Regions from separate parts of the Paenibacillus sp. PK3_47 genome, predicted to be linked through region 2. Evidence: a T-box and tRNA genes for the amino acid it is inferred to sense, from the RefSeq annotation. Region 2 holds a T-box; the other regions hold tRNA genes.

Region 1 (3,252 bases), 660 kb from region 2:
AAGAGCTCATGGAGCAGGCCGGATATTTGCCGGATCATGATCAGGGCAGCAGTGAGACTGCAATTCCGGAATGGGCAACGGTTAAAGACAAGCGTGATTTCCGCAAAATGCTGGAGGATGACGGAGAGCTCATGTTTGACGGTATTCCTCTTAATAAGGAGGATAAGCAGAGAATTAAGGATGTGCTCACAGGCCTCTTCTGGGAAGCCAAACAAATGAACAAGCGCAAGAAGCCAGGCCAGGATTCCGGTTCAGATCTGTAACTTTACGAATACACTACCTTTAAAAATTGCTGCGGGTGAAGAATATGGATGAACTAGTCAAGAATCTGATCAAAAAATATAAAACCAACAGTCCGTTTGAGCTGGCCCGTGCGCTTGGTATTCACGTTCGCTTTATGGATCTGGGCACGGATACGAAGGGGTTGTATTACCGGAAGTTAAGGAGAAGGTTTATCGTTATTCATAATGGGCTTCCTGTAGAGTGGCAGCGGTTTGTATGTGCCCATGAACTGGGCCATGACCGCCTGCATAAAGGAATTAACCGTTTCTTTTTGGAGGAGAATTCTTTCTTTTGCCCTGGAAAGCTGGAGCGGCAGGCTAATGTTTTTGCGTTCAAGCTGTTGTCCGCAGGCAGTTCCCCGGATACGGATGAATCCCTGGACAGCTATTACTTACGAATCGGCATTCCGCCGGAGGTTCGTTTTTTTTTGGAGGATTAAAGAACATATGTTCCTAGATATACTTTTTATGTTTTTCATCAAACCTGTTTAAGGTTGCGCTGAAAGTTTGATAATCTAAGTTTAATATGGAGAGTTAGCTATCTGCAGCTAACTGAATCGTTCTTAAAATTTATAACCGTGATGATATGGGGTAGCTCCGGCTCCTTGCTATACTGTAGATTTTGCAAGAGCCAAAGTCACTTAGCTGTAACTGTATTTCATGCAGCTAAAACCACCTATATTTATAGTTGGAGAGCTTTAATTGTATTTTCTGCATTTATAAATTGCCTGCCTTCTTAAAAACAGGCTTTCTGCCATTTTTACTTGTACAAAATACAATTAAGCCTTAAAAATCGGCCATTTGCAGTCATTTACTTGCAGAAACTACAACTAATTGCCTTGCATTACGCACATCGCGCTCCATTTGTTAGCTGAGGCAAGAGGTTTGCTTATTTACATACAACAAAAAACTCTTACCGAAGTAAGAGTTAATTGCCAGCCAGAAGCTGAAGTATCGGGATGACACGATTTGAACATGCGACCCCCTGGTCCCAAACCAGGTGCTCTACCAAGCTGAGCTACATCCCGTAACAATATGAAATTATGGAGCGGGTGATGGGAATCGAACCCACGCTATCAGCTTGGAAGGCTGAAGTTCTACCATTGAACTACACCCGCAAAGATATAAAATCGGGATGACACGATTTGAACATGCGACCCCCTGGTCCCAAACCAGGTGCTCTACCAAGCTGAGCTACATCCCGAAAAAATGGCGCGCCCTAAGAGATTCGAACTCCTGACCTTTTGATTCGTAGTCAAACGCTCTATCCAGCTGAGCTAAGGGCGCAAATTATGGAGCGGACGACGGGAATCGAACCCGCGACCCTCGCCTTGGCAAGGCGATGCTCTACCGCTGAGCCACGTCCGCATATTAGTGGTGCGCGTGAAGGGACTTGAACCCCCACGTCTTACGACGCCAGATCCTAAGTCTGGTGCGTCTGCCATTCCGCCACACGCGCAGAATACAATAGTGTAAAAGTGAGCCATGAAGGACTCGAACCTTCGACACCCTGATTAAAAGTCAGGTGCTCTACCAACTGAGCTAATGGCTCGTACATGGCTGGGGATATAGGATTTGAACCTATGCATGACGGAGTCAAAGTCCGTTGCCTTACCGCTTGGCTAATCCCCATTGATGGATACTTATATATTACCCATAATCTCATCAAAGTATGAGGACGATTATGGTGGAGGCTGAGGGGATCGAACCCCCGACCCTCTGCTTGTAAGGCAGATGCTCTCCCAGCTGAGCTAAGCCTCCATATGTATGCCCTCAAGGGGTAATGATAAGTAAAAAATGGTGACCCGTAGGGGATTCGAACCCCTGTTACCTCCGTGAAAGGGAGGTGTCTTAACCCCTTGACCAACGGGCCTTATAAATCTGTGGAGCTCTCAACCGGATTCGAACCGGTGACCTCTTCCTTACCATGGAAGCACTCTACCTACTGAGCTATGAGAGCATGGCTCCCCGAACAGGACTCGAACCTGTGACAACTCGATTAACAGTCGAGTGCTCTACCAACTGAGCTATCAGGGAATATAAGCTTGGCGGCGTCCTACTCTCCCAGGACCCTTCGGTCCAAGTACCATCGGCGCTGGAGGGCTTAACGGTCGTGTTCGGGATGGGTACGCGTGGAACCCCTCCGCTATCGCCACCAAACGGGCACTTGCGGTGCAAATGCTTCAGGAACTTGATTCCTGAAAACTGAATCCGAAACGAATTTGTGTGTTAGTTTTTTGGATAAGCCCTCGACCGATTAGTATTGGTCAGCTCCATGCATTGCTGCACTTCCACCTCCAACCTATCTACCTCGTCGTCTTCAAGGGGTCTTACTAGTTGGGAAATCTCATCTTGAGGGGGGCTTCACGCTTAGATGCTTTCAGCGCTTATCCCGTCCGTACGTAGCTACCCAGCCATGCTCCTGGCGGAACAACTGGTGCACCAGCGGTACGTCCATCCCGGTCCTCTCGTACTAAGGACAGCTCCTCTCAAATTTCCTGCGCCCACGACAGATAGGGACCGAACTGTCTCACGACGTTCTGAACCCAGCTCGCGTACCGCTTTAATGGGCGAACAGCCCAACCCTTGGGACCTACTTCAGCCCCAGGATGCGATGAGCCGACATCGAGGTGCCAAACCTCCCCGTCGATGTGGACTCTTGGGGGAGATAAGCCTGTTATCCCCAGGGTAGCTTTTATCCGTTGAGCGATGGCCCTTCCATGCGGTACCACCGGATCACTAAGTCCGACTTTCGTCCCTGCTCGACTTGTAGGTCTCGCAGTCAAGCTCCCTTATGCCTTTGCACTCTTCGAATGATTTCCAACCATTCTGAGGGAACCTTTGAACGCCTCCGTTACTCTTTAGGAGGCGACCGCCCCAGTCAAACTGCCCGCCTGACACGGTCCCTGTACCCGCTTAGGGTACCAGGTTAGAACCTAGATACGATCAGGGTGGTATCCCAACGGCGCCT
Region 2 (3,252 bases):
ATGCCCGGCATGCTTCGTATATTCCGCGTGCCTCAGTTCCATAGGCTCTCTGTGCTTCGTATATTCCGCATGCAGCCCTTGTTGCAAATGCTTCCCGTGCCCCATCTGCACCTCCGGTACCCGGGCCTTCCCCAGCACGCTGCCCGCACGCGCGTAAGTGTACATGAGGTACACTCCGGTATTGCCGGAGATTTCAGTCGCCTGCTTGAAGTCGAATACAATCTCGGTTCCGAGGTTAAACCGCAGCAGATAGTAGCGGATGGCAGCGGTGGCAATGAGCCGGCTGGACAGCCCGCTTTTATCGGAACGGGTGTCGTCAATTGCCTTCTCCATCAGCTCCACCAGATCCGTAACCTTAATACCGATACCCTGGCGGCCGGACATGGCGTAGGAGCTTTTGGCATCCGAAGTGTCAATGCCGAGCACGGCCGCAGAAGCGGGACTCAGCGAAACCACGCCGTAACTGACATGATGCAGCCCCCGGGCCTGCTCAGTATAGCCAAGAATCTCCAAAGCCTGCTTCACCATCAGCTGCGGATACTCCTGTCTGTAGTCGATGACGTTAACCACCTTGTCTGCTTTGCCAAAAGGCATCAGCTCTCCGCTTAACCCGGTCGTCCATAACCCGCTATTAAATTCGCTGTAGGCAAAATCCTTATCCAGCAGTCCGAATTTCCACAGATGGTAGGCGATATCCTTGGCGGTATAGGTCAAAATTCCGTTCGACCGGACCAGCACTTTATCCTTTGAATGCTCATCATCATCTGCACCGTCATCTTCTGCGGCAGCCTGCTTCAGAACCCAGCATCCTGCCAGCTTGCCTTCAGTTTCCTGTACAAAATGCTCTGTCCCCGCAAGCAGTTCAAACGCCGAAGACCAGAAGCCCTCCTTCACAATGCTGCTCTCCCATACCAGCAGGTCATAGTGAATGCCGAAGTTCTTCATCTCCTGAACATGCTCCCGCACAATCCGCTCAGCGACGAGGCTGCCCAGCCAGGCTGTGTTGCCGTCTCCCTGCTCCAGCTCATGCAGAGTCTCCGTACGTTTGAGCGTTGACTCGGGGTGCTGCGCATACTCCTTATTGACTCCGGCATAAATATCCCAGCAGTAATCGCCGAAGCGGACATGTTCCCCCGTCAGCGGTACATTCAGCAAGCCTACGACGGTATCCGCCAGCTGATTGCCGAGATCATCGACGTAGTTATGTACCTCCACGTTGTATCCTGTCCTTCTCAGTATCCGGACCAGCGCATCTCCGATGCAGGCATTTCTGAGGTGACCGACGTGCATCGATTTGTTCGGGTTCACGCTCGTGTGTTCGACAATCACTTTTTGCCCGCCCACCTGCGGCTGCGGCAGTTCAAAGCTGTACTCCGCCCATTGCTGCCAATCGATGTACAGGTTAATGAATCCGGGAGCAGCAATGTCGATGGTCCGGAACAGTCCGCCCGCGGTACCTTGTCTATGAAGCTCAGCCGTAATCAGCTCGGCGATGGCCAAGGGGGATTTGCGCAGTGTTTTGGCCAGCTGCATGGCAATGTTGCTGGAGTAGTCGCCGTAATCAGCATTGGAAGGCTGCTCAACACCAACCTGAACCTGTTCATCTCCCGGCATGCCGAGATTTTGAAAGACTTGGGATACACTTTGCTGCAGATTGTTTTTGATAAGTTGACTAAGCATGGGAATGACCTCCTTGGAATACAAAAAGACCTCCATCTCTAAAAAGAGACGAAGGCCTGGGCGCTCGCGGTACCACTCTAGTTGCCGAACACAGGGTTCAGCCGCTTGACAGAATAACGGTCTTTGGCCGGGGCTTCCTACTGTCCGTTCAGAAGTCCATCTCCCGGGTGCGCTTCATTAACCGGCCTGTACCGGTTCACACTTGCTCCGGCTCGCTGTGACTAGGCTTAGGTTTACTACTATCCCGTTCATCGATCGCAATATTGATTTTTATCAGTATAGCGAATTTTTGGCAGAAATCAAGAGCCGTACCTTAACTTTATGTTAATCGGAGGTTGGTGCAGCGGTAAGTGTCTTGATATCAGTGGAACCAAAAATCAGCAGGGCAATTACAATCACCAGCAATATTCCCCCGGCAAAATCTTCTCCGTCAAAGTTGTCCATTTGCTCCCGGCCTCCCTTTTTATTACGCTGCAGTCCGTTATGAGTTATCCGCTTTTTGCTTCAAGGCGGTCATAATTTCGTTCAAGGTCAGGCTGCTGTTATCATCGAGAAAACTGACCAGCTTATCCACATTGCTCTGGCTTAAATTGTCGAGCGATTTATATTTTCCGACCAGGCTGACGAGCAGGGAAGCATCCGTAAACATCTGAACAGAGTCGACCTTCAGCTTGCCTGTCAGCAAAAGCGCAGCTACCGCGAACTCCAGCCCTTTGGGGCTCTGCGCCTTGGGATTTGCCGGCTGTTTTTTGGTGCTTGTTTTCTTGCCTTTTGCAGGAGGGGGCATGGGACTCCCTTCTTCCGTATACTTTTCAGGAAAACGGCATACTGCGGATCTTCTCTCCTGTGTATACTTTATGCGGCGTGGAAGTTATTGGTGAATGGAGCCTGTCTTACGTCTACACCGTCCTTTTAACATCCGAATAAGAATATATTGTGCAGCCGGAAGTAGAGCACGCTAGAATCAGAGGTTCATATGACAGCTGAGAGAAACGAAGGGAGGTTTGGACAAAGATGGCATTTCTATCTACAGGACCTATAGAAAACAATCCCGTAGCCGGAGTCAGACCCACACAGCTGGTAACGGTGAAAATTGCCGCACGCGATACTTTGGGCGTTGTTTCTGTAGGCATACAAGGGTACCTGCTTGGTGCTGCAAGGACTTTATATGTCAGCGAAATGGTTAATATTGCACCTAATGAGGTGCTGACCCGGAACTATTTTGCCAATCTGGATGCGTTCGAATTTGTGTTTACAGCGGAAGAGGCAGAGGAGATCGGGATATCGGTATGGGGCAAACAGGCCTCAGGCCAACTGGTCGATGCCCACAGGGTTGTGGCACTTGAGCAAGGTCGCGGCGGGGATGAATAGCTCAAAGTAATGCAAATTTGTGATGAAAAGGTGAGGTGACCCATGAGTTTCTTATCTACCGGCCCTATTGAAAATATGATGGTGAACGGTTTAAGGCCTACGCAGCAGGTAACGGTCAGAGTTGACAACCGCAGCGATACAGCAAATTCGACCGTGCTGATCCAGGGGTATTATTTAACCGGCACGAGAAATCTATATGTA
Region 3 (3,252 bases), 2.2 Mb from region 2:
GCAGGAAATTTGAGAGGAGCTGTCCTTAGTACGAGAGGACCGGGATGGACGTACCGCTGGTGCACCAGTTGTTCCGCCAGGAGCATGGCTGGGTAGCTACGTACGGACGGGATAAGCGCTGAAAGCATCTAAGCGTGAAGCCCCCCTCAAGATGAGATTTCCCAATTAGTAAGACCCCTTGAAGACGACGAGGTAGATAGGTTGGAGGTGGAAGTGCAGCAATGCATGGAGCTGACCAATACTAATCGGTCGAGGGCTTATCCAAAAAATAATTCGCAAATTCGTTTCGGATTCAGTTTTCAGGCGATCAAGCCTGTACGCAACGAAATTCATTCACACAACTGTGATGAACGTAATTTCTAGCGCCAGCGTTTGTTTCACAAACGCATGTTTGGTGGCGATAGCGGAGGGGTTCCACGCGTACCCATCCCGAACACGACCGTTAAGCCCTCCAGCGCCGATGGTACTTGGACCGAAGGGTCCTGGGAGAGTAGGACGCCGCCAAGCGCAGTTTTCTACAAACTTAGTATTTTTTTTTGCCCTTATTAGTTGAATAGGTGTATGAGAACGGGCCTTTAGCTCAGCTGGTTAGAGCGCACCTCTGATAAGGGTGAGGTCAGTGGTTCGAGTCCACTAAGGCCCACCATTTTCCCTGATAGCTCAGTTGGTAGAGCACTCGACTGTTAATCGAGTTGTCACAGGTTCGAGTCCTGTTCGGGGAGCCATCTGGAGAGGTGTCCGAGTTTGGCCGAAGGAGCACGATTGGAAATCGTGTAGGCGCCACAAGCGTCTCGAGGGTTCGAATCCCTCTCTCTCCGTTGTAATACCTTCCCTGTATAGGGATGAGAACCCTCAGTGGTTCGTTGGAGCATAAACTTCGTTGCAATACCTTTGAGAAGTACATAAGCGTGGCCCGTTGGTCAAGGGGTTAAGACACCTCCCTTTCACGGAGGTAACAGGGGTTCGAATCCCCTACGGGTCATATCATGGAGGCTTAGCTCAGCTGGGAGAGCATCTGCCTTACAAGCAGAGGGTCGGGGGTTCGATCCCCTCAGCCTCCACCATTTATTTTTAACTGAATAGAGCTTTATACTGACGCGGGGTGGAGCAGCCCGGTAGCTCGTCGGGCTCATAACCCGAAGGCCGCAGGTTCAAATCCTGCCCCCGCAATTAACCTTTTATCTTGGAACCGTGGTGTAGTTGGCCTAACATGCCTGCCTGTCACGCAGGAGATCGCGGGTTCGAATCCCGTCGGTTCCGCCATTACTTCTGCTAATTATTGTTGGGGATTAGCCAAGCGGTAAGGCAACGGACTTTGACTCCGTCATGCATAGGTTCAAATCCTATATCCCCAGCCATTTTTGTGAGAGCCATTAGCTCAGTTGGTAGAGCACCTGACTTTTAATCAGGGTGTCGAAGGTTCGAGTCCTTCATGGCTCACCATTTATTTCTCTAAAGTGTGCGCGTGTGGCGGAATGGCAGACGCACCAGACTTAGGATCTGGCGTTTCACGACGTGGGGGTTCAAGTCCCTTCACGCGCACCATGTTTTTGCGGACGTGGCTCAGCGGTAGAGCATCGCCTTGCCAAGGCGAGGGTCGCGGGTTCGATTCCCGTCGTCCGCTCCATATAAATTATGCGCCCTTAGCTCAGCTGGATAGAGCGTTTGACTACGAATCAAAAGGTCAGGAGTTCGAATCTCTTAGGGCGCGCCATTTATATTTTTTTGCAATAATGAATTTCTTTTTTACGGGATGTAGCTCAGCTTGGTAGAGCACCTGGTTTGGGACCAGGGGGTCGCATGTTCAAATCGTGTCATCCCGATTTTGTATTTTTGCGGGTGTAGTTCAATGGTAGAACTTCAGCCTTCCAAGCTGATAGCGTGGGTTCGATTCCCATCACCCGCTTACTGATTTACCTAGCTTCAAAGCATTACACAGCGCTGCGGATATCCGCAGTGCTTTTTTTGTGCTGCAAAGTCCGAATCCTGTGCCAGAGCAGTGTATCTGGTAAGGAGCCTGCATAAAGACTGACAAAGTAGCTCGCATCTTCAAAATTAACAATGTGATTCAATCCACGCCCGGTCGCGCACCAGAACCTATTAATGACTTGGAAAGCTAGGGCTAACGGACCCTGGTTCCGTTAATTTGCGCTAGAGGTGTGTTTTGGAATCCTAACGGACCCTGGATCCGTTATTTCATTCGAAAGGGCATAATTTACACATCATTTAGCCGAATAAAGGAACAACGGTCCGTTAGGCATGGAAACGGGCGATATTAGGCAAATAACGGACTCAGTGTCCGTTAGCGTGCGAAAGAGGACGAGGCATATAAACGGATGCAATGTCTGAAGACATAGAAACACAGCAAAGAAACCAAAGACCATTAAAAGAGCTGGGTTTCTGGGCACTCTGAGAATATTGCAGATATCAGATGGGAAGCCTGCTTTGGTCCGAAAAGGAATTCAGAAATTGTATTCTGCACTACGGTTATCATGCGGAAATACTTGAACCCCTCTCGGCAAGGGGAGCACTGAAGCACCAGCTGGAGCGATGGATTGAACTTTATCAAAAGTAAAACCATAAGAACGCAGAAACCCCGGACCAATGATGGTCCGGGGTTATATACTTAAATAAAACTTATAATCCCTCAGGTACTGTTAATCCAAGACCTTCGGCAATGCGTGTACCGAATTCGGGATCTGCTTTGTAGAAATGGCCAATCTGGCGGAGTTTGATTTCATCGAACTCTACCGGAGCCATGGCACCGACGATATTGCGGACAAGGCGTGTACGTTCATCTTCACTCAGCAGACGATAGAGATCGCCAGGCTGTGTATAGTGGTCATTGTGATCGTAAGCAGTGCTGTCAGCATGACCGGTTACCTGGAATGGAGCCGGTTTGTGCTCAGGGGACTCTTTGGCGCCTCCGAAGCTGTTCGGCTCATAATATACCGAGGCACCGCCGTTGTTCCCATAGGCCATGGCACCGTCACGCTGATTATTATTTACCTCGGCAACCGGCCGGTTGATCGGCAGCTGGTTGTGGTTGGCACCTACCCGGTAGCGGTGGGCATCGGCATAGGCGAACAGGCGGCCCTGCAGCATTTTATCAGGTGAAGCTTCAATTCCCGGTACGAATGATCCTGGGGAGAAGGTAGCCTGCTCCACTTCTGCAAAGTAATTCTCCGGATTACGGTCCAGCACCATACGGCCGACTTCGATCAGCGGGTAATCCTTTTGCGACCATGTCTT

Evidence for each region. A T-box is a leader RNA that pairs with one kind of tRNA and senses whether it is charged. The one in region 2 lies ahead of C2I18_RS06235 (arginine--tRNA ligase), so its partner is inferred to be a tRNA-Arg.
Region 1: it encodes a tRNA-Arg, which carries the amino acid that the T-box ahead of C2I18_RS06235 (arginine--tRNA ligase) is inferred to sense. The anticodon was not compared.
Region 3: it encodes a tRNA-Arg, which carries the amino acid that the T-box ahead of C2I18_RS06235 (arginine--tRNA ligase) is inferred to sense. The anticodon was not compared.

The regions. Positions count from the first base shown of each region.
Region 1 is NZ_CP026029.1:2,030,554-2,033,805, forward strand. Features, by position in the region: gene C2I18_RS09095 (helix-turn-helix domain-containing protein) at 1-263, shown strand, start outside; gene C2I18_RS09100 (ImmA/IrrE family metallo-endopeptidase) at 308-721, shown strand; tRNA gene C2I18_RS09105 (tRNA-Pro) at 1,236-1,309, opposite strand; tRNA gene C2I18_RS09110 (tRNA-Gly) at 1,326-1,399, opposite strand; tRNA gene C2I18_RS09115 (tRNA-Pro) at 1,412-1,485, opposite strand; tRNA gene C2I18_RS09120 (tRNA-Arg) at 1,492-1,568, opposite strand; tRNA gene C2I18_RS09125 (tRNA-Gly) at 1,575-1,649, opposite strand; tRNA gene C2I18_RS09130 (tRNA-Leu) at 1,657-1,740, opposite strand; tRNA gene C2I18_RS09135 (tRNA-Lys) at 1,761-1,833, opposite strand; tRNA gene C2I18_RS09140 (tRNA-Gln) at 1,839-1,913, opposite strand; tRNA gene C2I18_RS09145 (tRNA-Val) at 1,967-2,042, opposite strand; tRNA gene C2I18_RS09150 (tRNA-Glu) at 2,080-2,154, opposite strand; tRNA gene C2I18_RS09155 (tRNA-Thr) at 2,166-2,241, opposite strand; tRNA gene C2I18_RS09160 (tRNA-Asn) at 2,243-2,318, opposite strand; rRNA gene rrf (5S ribosomal RNA) at 2,325-2,441, opposite strand; rRNA gene C2I18_RS09170 (23S ribosomal RNA) at 2,519-3,252, opposite strand, start outside.
Region 2 is NZ_CP026029.1:1,375,336-1,378,587, reverse strand. Features, by position in the region: gene C2I18_RS06235 (arginine--tRNA ligase) at 1-1,680, opposite strand, end outside; T-box leader at 1,722-1,941, opposite strand; gene C2I18_RS06230 (hypothetical protein) at 2,162-2,467, opposite strand; gene C2I18_RS06225 (hypothetical protein) at 2,695-3,051, shown strand; gene C2I18_RS06220 (exosporium glycoprotein BclB-related protein) at 3,094-3,252, shown strand, end outside.
Region 3 is NZ_CP026029.1:3,602,818-3,606,069, forward strand. Features, by position in the region: rRNA gene C2I18_RS15995 (23S ribosomal RNA) at 1-265, shown strand, start outside; rRNA gene rrf (5S ribosomal RNA) at 391-507, shown strand; tRNA gene C2I18_RS16005 (tRNA-Ile) at 570-646, shown strand; tRNA gene C2I18_RS16010 (tRNA-Asn) at 650-725, shown strand; tRNA gene C2I18_RS16015 (tRNA-Ser) at 729-818, shown strand; tRNA gene C2I18_RS16020 (tRNA-Glu) at 911-982, shown strand; tRNA gene C2I18_RS16025 (tRNA-Val) at 989-1,064, shown strand; tRNA gene C2I18_RS16030 (tRNA-Met) at 1,097-1,170, shown strand; tRNA gene C2I18_RS16035 (tRNA-Asp) at 1,186-1,263, shown strand; tRNA gene C2I18_RS16040 (tRNA-Gln) at 1,284-1,358, shown strand; tRNA gene C2I18_RS16045 (tRNA-Lys) at 1,368-1,443, shown strand; tRNA gene C2I18_RS16050 (tRNA-Leu) at 1,462-1,545, shown strand; tRNA gene C2I18_RS16055 (tRNA-Gly) at 1,553-1,627, shown strand; tRNA gene C2I18_RS16060 (tRNA-Arg) at 1,638-1,714, shown strand; tRNA gene C2I18_RS16065 (tRNA-Pro) at 1,750-1,823, shown strand; tRNA gene C2I18_RS16070 (tRNA-Gly) at 1,836-1,906, shown strand; gene katA (catalase KatA) at 2,638-3,252, opposite strand, start outside.